2 regions of the Microbacterium sp. UBA7513 genome follow, and region 1 is predicted to be linked to the other one. Evidence: predicted binding sites of a transcription regulator. Region 1 holds the regulator's gene; the other holds the start of a gene.
The links. Region 1 encodes HrcA, which represses chaperone genes, less so after heat shock. Its sites were predicted from a motif close to TTNGCACTCGNNNNNNNCGAGTGCNAA; they were not measured.
Positions count from the first base shown of each region.

Region 2: groL (chaperonin GroEL) is a predicted target of HrcA. The motif match lies at 5,982-6,008, and genes of this name have one in related genera.

Region 1 covers NZ_DLNJ01000023.1:111,589-117,906, forward strand. The annotation lists gene ybeY (rRNA maturation RNase YbeY) at 1-301, opposite strand, end outside; gene B2W79_RS13770 (PhoH family protein) at 298-1,323, opposite strand; gene B2W79_RS13775 (HIT domain-containing protein) at 1,370-1,717, opposite strand; gene B2W79_RS13780 (16S rRNA (uracil(1498)-N(3))-methyltransferase) at 1,756-2,484, opposite strand; gene dnaJ (molecular chaperone DnaJ) at 2,487-3,599, opposite strand; gene hrcA (heat-inducible transcriptional repressor HrcA) at 3,636-4,667, opposite strand; gene hemW (radical SAM family heme chaperone HemW) at 4,775-5,992, opposite strand; gene B2W79_RS13800 (DUF1990 family protein) at 5,992-6,318, opposite strand, start outside.
Region 2 covers NZ_DLNJ01000015.1:154,499-162,025, forward strand. The annotation lists gene B2W79_RS08200 (sensor histidine kinase) at 1-52, opposite strand, end outside; gene B2W79_RS08205 (ABC transporter permease) at 61-885, opposite strand; gene B2W79_RS08210 (ABC transporter ATP-binding protein) at 882-1,793, opposite strand; gene B2W79_RS08215 (DMT family transporter) at 1,958-2,872, shown strand; gene B2W79_RS08220 (nitroreductase family protein) at 2,869-3,552, opposite strand; gene msrB (peptide-methionine (R)-S-oxide reductase MsrB) at 3,549-3,953, opposite strand; gene B2W79_RS08230 (DUF2332 domain-containing protein) at 4,025-5,017, shown strand; gene B2W79_RS08235 (DUF3263 domain-containing protein) at 5,027-5,287, shown strand; gene B2W79_RS08240 (LytR C-terminal domain-containing protein) at 5,354-5,920, shown strand; gene groL (chaperonin GroEL) at 6,045-7,527, shown strand, end outside.

The sequences.
Region 1 (6,318 bases):
CGGCCTGGGCCTGTGTCTCCGCGACCTGCGGGCAGAGGACGATGTCGCCGAGCAGCCCTGGGGGCGTCGGCCGGTCCTCGGTGCCGGGGCGGAGCTCGTCCATGGGGAAGCTCAGGACGTCGGTCGGGCCCGGCTCATCCATCCACTGCACGTGCAGCGCCTCCATGGCACCCTCGTCGACGAGCACGATGGCCACCTCGGCGTCCGCGCTGACGTGCAACTGCGCAAGGTTGAAGTCGGTCAGCCGCTGCAGCACGGTCTCGTCGACGTCGATCGCCGACTCGTTGTTGATCTCGATCATGAGAGCCCTCGTTTCGGCATGCGGTCGCGTGGTCCTGGTCGCTGGGCGCCGCGGCGCTCGGCACGATTGGCGAACTCGTGCGCCTGCTCGCGCTCAGCCCGCTGCGCCACGCGCCGCTCGTCGTACTCGCTGTAGGCGTCCACGATGCGCCCCACCAGGGAGTGCCGGACCACGTCGTCACTGGTGAGACGGGAGAAGTGGATGTCGTCGATGCCGTCGAGCACCCGGGTGACCAGACGGAGGCCGGAAGCGCCCTGCGGGAGGTCGACCTGCGTGATGTCGCCGGTCACGACCATCTTCGTGCCGAACCCGAGACGCGTGAGAAACATCTTCATCTGTTCGGGCGTGGTGTTCTGGGCCTCGTCGAGCACGACGAAGGAGTCGTTGAGCGTGCGCCCGCGCATGTAGGCGAGCGGGGCGACCTCGATGGTGCCGGTCGCCATCAGGCGCGGCACGATCTCCGGATCCATCATCTCGTTCAGTGCGTCGTAGAGCGGCCGCAGGTACGGGTCGATCTTGTCGGTGAGCGTTCCGGGGAGGAACCCGAGGCGCTCCCCTGCCTCGACCGCCGGACGGGTGAGGATGATGCGGGTGACCTCCTTGCGCTGCAGCGCCTGGACGGCCTTCGCCATCGCCAGGTAGGTCTTGCCCGTTCCGGCCGGACCGATGCCGAACACGATCGTGTTCTCCTCGATCGCGTCGACGTACTCCTTCTGACCGAGGGTCTTCGGCCGGATCACCTTGCCGCGCGTGGAGAGGATCGCCTCGCCCAGCACCTCACTGGGCCGCGGGCCGCCATCCTGACGCAGCATGCGCGCCGAGCTCGACACGTCGCTCGGGGCGAGGTCGTGCCCGGCCCTCGTCATCGTGAGGAGCTCGTCGACGAGGGTCTTTGCCTTGGCGACGGCCTCGCGCTCGCCCGTGAGCGTGATCTCGTTGCCGCGGACGAGCACCTGCACGTCGCGGTGCTCGCGCTCGAGCATCCGCAGCAGCCGGTCCTGCGGACCGAGCAGCTGCACCATCGCGACGCCGTCGGCGTAGAGCCGTTCGGTGACGTTTTCCTGATCGTCAGAAGCCAACGAGCTTGTTCTCCTCGAGGTTGCCGAGCACATGGGCGTGCACGTGGAACACGGACTGCGCGACGCTCGCGCCGTTGTTGAAGATGAGGCGGTACTCGCCGTTCGCGTGCTCGTCGGCGATGCGCTTCGCCGCGGCGACCATCTCGGCCAGCAGTGCGGGATCCCCGGCCGCGAGTGCGGTGACGTCGCGGTACTCCTCGGTCTTGGGGATGACGAGCACATGGAGCGGCGCCTGCGGATCGATGTCGCGGATCGCGAAGACGCGGCCCGTGTCGAGCAGGATCTCCCCCGGGATGTCCCCGGTGAGGATGCGCGTGAAGATCGAGGGTTCGCTCATGCTCTCAGCTTACTGGGGGGACCGCGTGGCGCGGCCGGTCACCACCGGCCGAGGGCGGCCGACAGCACGGCGATCGCCGCGGGACCCGCGGTCGACGTGCGCAGCACGGTGTCGCCGAGGAGCACGCGTTCGGCGCCCGCGGCCGTGAGCTTCTCGAGCTCCTCCGGAGCGATCCCGCCTTCTGGCCCCACCACGAGCACGAGGTCGCGGTCATCGGGGACGAGCGCGGAGAGCCGGGCGGGAGCGGTCGGGTCGAGCAGCAGCACACGTTGCGTCGCTGCGCGGGCCGCGAGCTGCGCGGTCGACTCCGGGGCGGCCACCTCGGGCACCCAGGCCCGGTGCGCCTGCTTGGCTGCCTCGCGGACGATCGTCGCCCAGCGCTCGCGCCCCTTCACGGCTTTCGGTCCCTCCCAGCGGGACACGCTGCGCCCCGCCTGCCAGGGCACGATCTCGTCGACGCCGAGCTCGCACGCGGCCTGCACGGCGAGTTCGTCGCGGTCGCCCTTCGCCAGCGCCTGTACGAGCACGAGGCGCGGACTCGCGGGCTCGTGCTCGACGCGCTCGGTGATCCGGACGTCGACGCGCGACGGCGACACCTCTTCGGCGACGCCCGTCAGCCAGACGCCCCGGCCATCGCCGACGGTGAGGGCCTCACCGACGCGGAGCCGCCGGACGACGGCCGCATGCTTCGCCTCGGCCCCGGTGAGCGACACGAGACCGCCCACCGCGGCGTCGCCCGCGGATTCGACGAGGAAGTGCAGCGCCACGATCAGTGGGTGCGGAACCGGTCGCGGAGCTTGGAGAACAGGCCCTGCTGGAACTGCGCGAGCTGCGGGCCCGGCGCCTTGTTCTTCTTGGCGAAGTCCTCGATGAGCTTGCGCTGCGCGGAGTCGAGCTTGGTGGGGGTGACCACCTGCACGCCGACGCGGAGGTCGCCGCGCTGGGTGCCGCGCAGCGGCGTGATGCCCCGCCCCTTGATGGTCAGCACGTCGCCGGACTGCACGCCCGCGCGGATCTCCAGGTCGACCTCCCCGTCGAGTCCCTCGATCGAGGTCTCGGTGCCGAGGATGGCGTCGGTCATGGACACCTCGAGCGTGGCGAGCAGGTCGTCGCCGTCACGGCTGAACGCGGGGTGCGGGTTGACCGTCACCTCGACGTAGAGATCGCCGTTCGGACCGCCCGCGCGGCCGACCTCGCCGGAGCCGGGGAGCTGCAGCCGCAGGCCCGTCTCGACGCCCGCCGGGATGTCGAGGGAGACCGTGCGACGCGACCGGACCCGTCCCTGCCCGCCGCAGGTGCCGCAGGGGTACGGGATGGTCGTGCCGTAGCCCTCGCACGTGCCGCACGGCTGGGAGGTGACGACGTTGCCGAGGAGGCTCCGCACCTGACGCTGCACGTGACCGGTGCCCCCGCAGATGTCGCAGGTGACCGGCGAGGTGCCTTCCTGGCAGCAGGAGCCCTGACAGGTCTCGCAGAGCACGGCCGTGTCGACCTCGATGTCGCGGTGCGCGCCGAAGACGACGTCGCCGAGGTCGAGGGTGACCCGGACGAGCGCGTCCTGCCCGCGCTCACGCCTCGACCGCGGGCGGGCGCCGCGACCGCCACCCTGGGACGCGCCGAAGAACGTCTCGAAGATGTCGCCGAAGCCGCCGAAGCCGCCGAAGTTGTTCGCGCCGTCGCCGCCGCCCATGTCGTAGCGGCGGCGTGACTCCTCGTCGCTGAGCACGTCGTAGGCGTGCGTGACGAGCTTGAACTTCTCTGCGGCCTCCTCACCCGGGTTCACGTCCGGGTGGAGCTGCCGTGCCAGGCGCCGATACGCCTTCTTGATCTCATCGGTGGAAGCGTCCCGGGACACCCCGAGAACCTCGTAGTGGTCCGCCACAATCGCCCTTCTGCGTGTGTTTCCGTGGGGGCCGCCTCAGCGGCCGGCCTCGTCGTCGTCGAGCATTCGCGACAGGTAGCGGGCGACCGCCCGTGCCGCCGCGAGGTTGCTCGGATAGTCCATCCGGGTGGGCCCCATGACACCGACCCGCGCGGTCCCCGAGGGCGCCGCGTAGTTGCTGGCGACGATCGACGCCTCGCCGAGCCCGAAGGAGGCGTTCTCGGTGCCGATGCTCGCCGCGAGGCCGTGCTCGTCGGGCACCATCTCGCTCATCAGCCGCAGCAGCGTGACCTGTTCCTCGATGGCCTCGAGGAGGGGATGGATGCTGCCGCGGAAGTCTTGCTCGCGCCGCGCCAGAGTCGCCGCGCCCGCCATCACGAGCCGCTCCTGCCGGAAGCCGCCGAGTTCGTCCACGACGACGGCGGCGACCGTGCGGAGCACGCGGTCCTGCGGCGTCTCGTCGGCGGCCAGGAGCGGCTGCAGCCGGTCGGAGGCCGCTGCGATCGCCTGGCCGGTGATGAGGGCGGAGAGTCGCGCGCGAAGCACCGCGAGATCCGCCTCGTCGATCATGTCCGGGAGCACGGTGATCCGCTGCGACACCCCGCCGGCATCGGTCACCAGGACTGTGAGGAGCCGGTTGGGAGCGAGCGTCACGAGCTCCACGTGGGTCACGTGCGCCCGCGCGAACGACGGGTACTGGGCCAGGGCGACCTGGCCGGTGAGCTGTGTGAGCACGCGGACGGTCCGCGCCATCAGATCGTCGAGGTCCGCTGGGTCGGCGAGGAAGGACTCGATGGCGGAACGCTGCGCGGTGGAGAGCGGACGGAGCTGCGCGAGGTGATTGACGAACACCCGGTACCCCTTGTCCGTCGGCACGCGTCCGGATGAGGTGTGCGGAGCCGTGATCAGCTCCTCGTCCTCCAGTTGCGCCATGTCGTTGCGGATGGTCGCCGCCGAGACACCGAAGGAATGACGGTCGACGATGGAACGGCTGCCCACGGGCTCGTGCGTCTCGACGTAGTCCTGCACGATCGCGCGGAGGACCTGCAGCCCTCGCTCTGTGACCATGGGTTCCCCTTCCCGCCGACCGGATGCTGGCACTCTGCCACCCTGAGTGCCAATCCTACCTCCTGTGATCGGGAGATCTCCGAAGGCGGACAGCCCGGCGTCGCGGCTCAGTCCGTCAGCTCGCGCACCACGGCATCGGCGAGGAGACGGCCGCGGAGCGTGAGCTGGACGCGCCCGCGGATCGCCGCCGCCGCATCGATCAGGCCGTCGGCGATCAGCCCGGCCACCCGCCCCCTGTTCTGCTCCGGGACGTCGGTCACCGCGATCCCCTCGCGGATGCGGCTGACGAGGAGGATGCGCTCCAGGGTCCGCGCCTCCAGGTCCGGACGTTCGCGCCCGGCCGCCGGCGACGACGCGGCCGCCAGGCGCTGCGCGTAGGCGGCGGGATGCTTGACGTTCCACCACCGGAGTCCGGCGACGTGGCTGTGGGCGCCGGGACCGAAGCCCCACCAGTCGCTGCCCCGCCAGTACGCGAGGTTGTGCCGCGACCGCTGCCCCTCGCTGCGAGCCCAGTTGCTGACCTCGTACCACTCGAACCCGGCGGCGGCGAGGCGCTCGTCCGCCAGCTCGTACATGTCGGCCTGGAGGTCGTCGTCCGGGGTCGGCACCTCGCCGCGACGGATCTGACGGGCGAGCTTCGTGCCGTCCTCGACGATGAGGGCGTAGGCGGAGATGTGGTCGGACTCCAGGGCCAGGGCGGCGTCGAGCGAGGCTTCCCAGTCGGCGAGGGTCTCCCCCGGTGCGCCGTAGATGAGGTCGACGCTGACCGCGAGTCCGGCCTCCTTCGCGGCGGCGACGGCGGTGCGCACGTTCTCCGGTCGGTGCGTCCGGTCGAGCGCGGCGAGGACGTGCGGGACGGCGGACTGCATGCCGATGGACAGCCTCGTGACCCCCGCCTCGGCGAGGATGCGCGCGACCTCCGGGGTCACGGTGTCGGGGTTGGCCTCGACCGTGACCTCCGCGCCCGGTGCGAGTCCGAACGCCGCGGTGGCCGCTCCCAGCATGCGGGCGAGGTCTCCCGCGGGAAGCAGCGTGGGCGTGCCGCCGCCGAAGAACACCGTGTCCATCGGGCGCAGCGCTCCGGCCTCGTCCAGCACCGTGCGCGCGAGGGCGATCTCCCCGATGAGGGTGGACGCGTAGTCCTCCTGCTTCGCCCCGCGGAGCTCACCGGACGTGTACGTGTTGAAGTCGCAGTAGCCGCAGCGCACCCGGCAGAACGGGATGTGGAGGTAGGCGGAGAACGGCGTCTCGGCGGAGGTCGGGAGATCGGCGGGGAGTCGCCCGTCCGCGGGCGCCGGATCCCCGAGCGGAAGTGGTCCCGCCATCACACCGGGGTCGCGTAGAGCGGGGAGATCGCGCGGAGGTAGCGCGCGAAGAGCTCGCGACGGCGGCGCTTCATCAGAGCGGGGACGAGACGGTAGAGCAGCGTGTTCGGGGCGTCGAAGGCCCGGACCGTGAACCAGACCTCGTCGTTGTCCTCGCGCCAGTCCACGTCGAACGACTCCTCGCCGCTGACCACGGAGCCTCCGACCGTGCCCAGCACGAAGCCGATCCGCCGGGTCTCCTCCGTGACCGAGATCACACGCAGCTCGGAGTCGGCGCGCATGCCGCCGACTCGGCCCCGCAGGTGCAGCGTCATGCCCGCGCCCAC
Region 2 (7,527 bases), on a different contig from region 1:
GCAGCCCCTCGTCCTCCCGGACCGTGTCCGTTCCGCGTCGCTTCGCCGGCACCCGGTCTCCTACGCGTCCCGCGTGCGGAGGACGGCCCACGCGGCCAGCAGACCGCCGACCACCCAGCAGCCGAGGGTGAGGAAGGCGACCGGCGCATCCAGCGTCGCCGTGTCACCGGGCAGGATCGCGCTCTGCGCGGCGGCCACGGGGAGGTAGGCGGAGGCGTCGATCACCCAGGCCCAGGCCTCTCCCGCCATCGCGAAGAAGCTCGCGACGATCGGCAGGACGAACAGCAGACCGACGGTCGCTGCGATCGCTCCGGCACCCGAGCGCAGGATGAAGCCGAAGGCCACGCCGATCAGCGCGAAGACGGCCATGGCGAGCGAGGCGACGACGATCGGCAGGACGGAGGTCGCGGGGTCCGACCAGTCGATGCCCTGCTCCCGTCCTGCGACCACGGCGGACACGGCGACCGCGGCGACGCCGAAGATGACCAGCGACGACAGGAAGAGGAAGGCCGCGAGCACGAGCGACTTCGCCAGCAGCACGGACCCGCGGATCGGGTCGGCCGTCAGCGTCGAGCGGATCATGCCCGTGGAGTACTCGCCGGTCACCGAGATCGCTCCGATGATGCCGGCGAGCAGCATCGTGAACTGGATCGGCATGACGACGGCCTGGATCGGGTCGAAGCCGGGGGCGTCGATCGCTTGAGCGATGAGGACGGCGATGCCGATCGTGAGCGCGGCGGCGATCGCGATGGACCACCAGGTGGACCGGAGGGTGATGAGCTTGATCGCCTCACCGCGCACGGCGCGCGGGAAGGTGAGGCGCCGGCCCGAGTCGGTGGCGGGGGGCGCGACGGCCGGAGTCGTCACGGCGGGGGCGGCGGTCATGAGAGCTCCTTCGTGCGGTACTCGACGGCGTCGCCGGTGAGGGCGAGGTAGGCCTCTTCGAGGGATCCGGTGGTCGGGGTGAGTTCGTGCAGCGGAATGCCGCGCTCCGCGGCGAGGTCGCCGATGCGGGCTGCCGGGAGCCCTGCGATGTCGAGCAGATCGGGAGCCGCGCTGACGATCTCCACGTCCGGACCGCCCACAGCGGCCACGAGGTCGGTCGGGCGGGGTGTCCGCACGCGGACGCGGTTGGTCGTCCAGGAGCGGACGAGCTCCGCGAGCGGGGCGTCGGCGAGGACCTTGCCCCGTCCCATCACGATGACGTGGTCCGCCGTCTGCGCCATCTCGCTCATGAGGTGGCTGGAGAGCAGGACCGTCCGTCCCTCGGAGGCGGCATGCCGGACGAACTGCCGCACCCAGCGGACGCCCTCCGGGTCGAGGCCGTTGACCGGCTCGTCGAGGATGAGGGTGTGCGGATCGCCGAGCAGCGCGGAGGCGATCCCCAGTCGCTGCCCCATGCCGAGCGAGAACTTCCCGGCGCGCTTGCGGGCGACCGCGCCGATGCCGGCGAGCTCGATGACCTCGTCGACACGGGAGGTCGGGATGCCGTGCGTGGCTGCCATCGCGCGGAGGTGATCCCGCGCTGTCCGACCGGTGTGCACGGCCTTGGCATCGAGGAGCACGCCGACCTCGGTCAGCGGGGCGCGGAGCTTGCGATACTCCTGGCCGGCCACGGTGGCCCGGCCCGCCGTCGGACGGTCCAGCCCGACGATCATGCGCATGGTCGTCGACTTCCCTGCGCCGTTCGGTCCGAGGAAGCCGGTGACGCTCCCTGGCTGCACGGTGAAGGACACGCCGTCGACGGCGGTCTTGTCCCCGAATCTCTTGGTGAGGCCTTCTGCGGTGATCATGGGCACCACGCTACGGATCATCGGGCCGGCGCGCGTCCTCCTGCAGGACGATTCCCTGATGCGGTGCGCTCGTCCTCCAGGAGGACGGCACCGTGGAGGACAGGTGCGCGCGGAGGCTCCGATAGTGTCGACAGGTGACCCCCGCCCGCCGCATCCCTGCTCCTCTGGCGCTCGGGGGAGCCGTCGCGATCGGAGTCATGACCGCGATCCAGGCGCGCATCAACGGGGTCCTGGGCGTGCGCGTCGACAACGGCATCGTCGCCGGCTTCCTCTCCTTCGCGGTAGGACTCGTGGCCCTCGCCGTGGTCATCTCCTTCCTGCCTTCGGCGCGCCGTGGTGCCCTGCGTCTCGGGCGCGGCATCCGCGATCGGAGCATCCCGTTCTGGATGCTCCTCGGGGGCGCCTGCGGCGCACTCACCGTGTCCACCCAGGGTCTGACGGCGGGGATCCTCGGCGTCTCCCTCTTCACGGTGGGTGTCGTGGCAGGACAGACCCTGCACGGCCTCGTCCTCGACCGCATCGGCTTCGGGCCGGCCGGTGTCGTGGCCGTCACCCCCGGTCGGGTGATGGGCGGGGTGCTGGCGCTCGCCGCGGTCGGGATCTCCCTCTCGGGCGACGTGCTGGCGACCGCTCCGCTGTGGATGCTCCTGCTGCCCTTCGCCGCGGGTGTCGGCATCGCCTGGCAGGCGGCGACGAACGGGCGGCTGGCTCAACGCGTGCAGTCGCCGATCGCCGCCACGCTCATGAGCTTCATCGCCGGCACCCTGGTGCTCGCGGTCGCCGCCGGCATCAGCGTCGCCGTGCGGGGATGGCCGGCCGCGCTGCCGACCGAGCCCTGGCTCTACCTCGGCGGCTTCCTGGGGGCGGGTTACATCCTGCTCGGCGCGTTCATCGTCGCGCACACCGGCGTGCTGCTGATGGGGTTGGGTTCGGTGCTCGGGCAGCTCGTCACGTCCGTCGTGATCGACCTGCTCTGGCCGGCGCAGGCGGGACCGGCGCTGTGGCAGGTGGTCGCGATGGTGATCGTGGCGGTCGGCTCGGTGCTGGTCGCGGTGCCCTGGCGACGCCGCCGGCTCTAGGAGCGGGTCTTCTTGGCGGCCTTCTTGGCCTTCTTCTTCTCTTTCTTCTTCGCCCTCTTGCGGGCCTTCTTCTCGGCCTTCTCGGCCTTCTGCTTCTCGGCCTCCCGTGCGGCCGCCTCAGCAGCGGCCCGCGCCTCCGGCGAGAGTCTCGGCGGTCGGGTCAGGAGCGCGCGGGCGTCGACGGTCTTGCGGCGGCCCGGGCTCTTGCCCTCGGGTTTCGCCCCGACGTAGAGCCAACCGAGAAGCTCCTCGTCCGGCCCCAGCCCGTGCATGCGCGCGACCGGTTCCGAGCGCGTGTACTGGCCGGTGCGCCAGATGACGCCCCATCCCGCCTCGTCGAGCAGCAGGCTCAGGACGTGGGCGACGCCGGAGGCCACCGCCTCCTGTTCCCAGCGTGGCACCTTCTCGCTCGCCCGGTAGCTCACGACCACGGCGATGAGGAGCGGGGCCCGCAGCGGTTTCGCCGACGGCTCGGCGTCCCCCTGCGCCTCCGCGATCGCGGCGCCGAGCGCCTCGCGGTCCTGGCCGCGCAGCTCGATCAGCCGCCAGGGGCGCAGGGACGAGTGATCGGCGACGCGACCGGCGGCGCCGATGAGCGTCACCAGCTCCTCGCGTCCCGGGGCGGTGTCCCCGACCTTCGACCAGGACTGCCGTGCGCGGACGGCGTCGAGGGCGCTCACGACTCGTCGGGCGTGAAGTTCAGCGCGATCGAGTTCATGCAGTAGCGGTCACCGGTGGGGGTGCCGAAGCCGTCCGGGAAGACGTGGCCGAGGTGCGAACCGCAGGATGCGCAGCGGACCTCGGTGCGGACCATGCCGAGGCTGTCGTCCTCGAGCAGCTCGACGGCGTCCGGCCGGACCGACTCGTAGAAGCTCGGCCAGCCGCAGCCGGAATCGAACTTCGTGCCGCTCTTGAAGAGCTCGGCGCCGCAGGCGCCGCAGGTGTAGAGTCCGGCGCGCTCCTCATCGAGCAGCTCGCCGGTCCACGCCCGCTCGGTCGCCGCCTGGCGCAGCACGGCGTACTGCTCTTCGCCGAGCTCGTCGCGCCACTCGTCTTCGGTCTTGTTCACGCTGTAGGGCATCGTGTCCTCCTGAGTCCTCTCCATTCTCCCTTGTGCAGGGCCCTCATGGCGCTCCCCGTCAGAATGGACGCATGAAGGATGCCGTGCAGGAGCGCTATGCCCGATTCGCGGCCGTGGAGGCTCCGGGGCGCAGTGCGCTGTACGGGGAGTGGGCGGCCGGGGTCGCCGAAGACGACGAGATCAGCGAGGTTCTGCTGCGGATTCCCGCCACCCGTCGCCAGCCTCCGCTCGTGTTCGCCGTGTCCCGCCTGCTCGGCGCCGGTCACGGTCCGTACCGCGAGTGGCGTCGGTTCGTCCTGACCAATGCCTCTCGACTCGTCGAGGAATGCACGAGCCGCGCCCTGCAGACCAACGAGCCCCTCCGCACCGCGGCACTGCTGCCGGTGCTCTCCGAGATCGAGGGCCCGATCGCGCTGCTGGAGGTCGGCGCCTCCGCCGGCCTCTGCCTCTATCCCGATCGCTACTCATACCGTTTCATCGACGACGGCGGGTCCGTTCGTCGCGCGCTCGACCCCCTCGACGGTCCCTCCACCGTGGTGCTGGAGAGCACCGTCACCGGCGACCTCCCCCCGCTGCGCATGCCGGAGGTGGTGTGGCGCGCCGGGATCGACCTCGCCCCGCTGGACGCCGCCGACGAAGAGGATCGGCGCTGGCTGCGGGCGCTCGTGTGGCCGGGAGAGGAGGGGAGGGAGCAGCGCATCACCGCCGCGCTCGACATCGCGGCCGCCGAGCCGCCGCTTCTCGTCGCCGGAGACGCAGCCGCCCATCTGGAGGAGCTGGCAGGATCCGCGCCGGCGCATGCCACGCTGGTGATCACGACCCCCGGGGTTCTCGTGCACATCCCCCGGGAGCAGCGGGAGGCGCTGATCGAGACGATCGCGACGCTGCCCGCGCGCTGGGTCACGATCGACCCGCCCGCTCTCCTCGAGGTCTGGGACCCACCGGTCGTCGCGGAGGCCTGGCCCGGATTCGTCGTCGCGCTCGACGGGCGGGTGCGCGCCGCTGCCGACCCGCTCGGCGCCCGGTGGGAGTGGCGCGCGGGCGATCCGTCGACCACGACCTAATCTGAGGGCATGCCCGCTGACCACCTCACGGAACGCGATCGCGCGATCCTCGCCCTGGAGGCCGCCTGGCCGCGCCACGGCGGTATGAAGGAGGAAGCGATCCGTGCGCGACTGGGCATGAGCGCGGCGCGTTACTACCAGCTGCTCGCCCGTCTCATCGACTCCGAGGCGGCCCTCGCCTTCGATCCGATCCTCGTCGGCCGACTGCGTCGACTGCGGGACGCCAGAAGCGCCCGGCGCACGTCCCGGATCCCCGGGTTCACCGGATGACCTGATCCTGCGGGGTCGTGCTCGTCATGGAACGGTTTACCAGCGACGTGCCGCTAGCATCGAGGGGTGTCCAAGCCCCCCCGTGACCGTTTCGACGAGGTCCCCCGTTCCACCGGACGTGTGGGAGCACACCGTGCCGAAGCTCCGGGGATGAACGGCTGGGTCGTGCTCCTGTGGTCGTTCGTCGCCGCTCTCGTGCTCATCATCGCCGGCATCTTCGGCGCTCTGGTCGTCATGGGACGGATCGACCTCTTTCCGGAGCCGACGTCGTCCGTGGCTCCCACGCCCGAGCAGACCGGGGTGATCGACCCGACCTACTCGGTGCTCATCCTCAACGCGACCCCCGACAGCGGGCTGGACGACCAGATGCGCGACACCCTCATCAACGCCGGCTGGGCGGCGGCGACCGTGCTCGCCAGCGACAGCGCCAGCGACGACTTCGAGACCACGACCGTCTATTACGTCAGCGCCGAGGACGAGGAGGCGGCGAAGGGCCTCGCCGGCGTCATCGGCGGCGCCGAGGTGCAGCAGAGCGACTACTACGCGGGCCAGACGGAGGACGGGCAGAAGCAGCTCACCATCGTGATCGGCGTCGACCGGGCGGCATCGGTGCCCGAGACTCCCGCGCCCTGACCCTCGCCCGACTCCCGGACGACGCGGCTTGCACTCGATGGTGTCGAGTGCCAGAATGGCGTTAGCACTCTCTCACTCTGAGTGCTAAACCCACCGTCTACGTCCAGGAGGGACGACAAAACTCATGGCAAAGATCATCGCCTTCGATGAGGAGGCCCGCCGCGGCCTCGAGCGTGGCCTCAACATCCTCGCCGATGCGGTCAAGGTGACCCTCGGCCCGCGTGGTCGCAACGTCGTGCTCGAGAAGAAGTGGGGCGCCCCCACGATCACGAACGACGGTGTCTCCATCGCCAAGGAGATCGAGCTGGACGACCCGTACGAGAAGATCGGCGCGGAGCTCGTCAAGGAGGTCGCCAAGAAGACCGACGACGTCGCCGGCGACGGCACGACGACCGCCACGGTCCTCGCCCAGGCCCTGGTCCGCGAAGGCCTGCGCAACGTCGCGGCCGGCGCCGACCCCATCTCCCTCAAGCGCGGCATCGAGAAGGCCGTCGCCGCCATCACCGAGGAGCTGCTGAGCTCGGCGAAGGAGATCGACTCCAAGGAGCAGATCGCCGCGACCGCCTCCATCTCCGCCGCCGACCCCGCGATCGGCGAGCTCATCGCCGAGGCCATCGACAAGGTGGGCAAGGAAGGCGTCGTCACGGTCGAGGAGTCGCAGACCTTCGGCACCGAACTCGAGCTCACCGAGGGCATGCGCTTCGACAAGGGCTACCTGAACCCGTACTTCGTCACGGACCCGGAGCGCCAGGAAGCCGTCTTCGAAGACCCGTACATCCTGATCGCGAACCAGAAGGTCTCCAACATCAAGGACCTCCTGCCCATCGTCGACAAGGTGATCCAGGACGGCAAGGAGCTCGTCATCATCGCCGAGGACGTCGAGGGTGAGGCCCTCGCGACCCTCGTGCTGAACAAGCTCAAGGGCATCTTCAAGTCGGTCGCCGTCAAGGCTCCCGGCTTCGGCGACCGTCGCAAGGCGCAGCTGCAGGACATCGCGATCCTCACGGGTGGCCAGGTCATCACCGAAGAGGTGGGCCTGAAGCTCGAGAACGCCACGCTCGACCTGCTGGGTCGTGCGCGCAAGGTCATCGTCACCAAGGACGAGACCACGATCGTCGAGGGTGCCGGCGAGGCCGACCAGATCGAGGGTCGCGTCACGCAGATCCGTCGCGAGATCGAGAACACCGACAGCGACTACGACCGCGAGAAGCTGCAGGAGCGTCTGGCGAAGCTCGCCGGTGGCGTGGCCGTCATCAAGGCCGGCGCTGCGACCGAGGTCGAGCTCAAGGAGCGCAAGCACCGCATCGAGGACGCCGTACGCAACGCGAAGGCTGCCGTCGAGGAGGGCATCGTCCCCGGTGGTGGTGTCGCCCTCATCCAGTCCGGCACGAAGGCTCTCGACGCTCTCTCGCTCGAGGGTGACGAGGCGACCGGTGCGAACATCGTCCGCGTGGCGATCGAGGCTCCGCTGAAGCAGATCGCGCTGAACGCCGGTCTCGAGCCGGGTGTCGTCGCCAACAAGGTGTCCGAGCTCCCCGCGGGCCAGGGCCTCAACGCCGCCAGCGGCGAGTACGGCGACATGTTCGCACAGGGCATCATCGACCCGG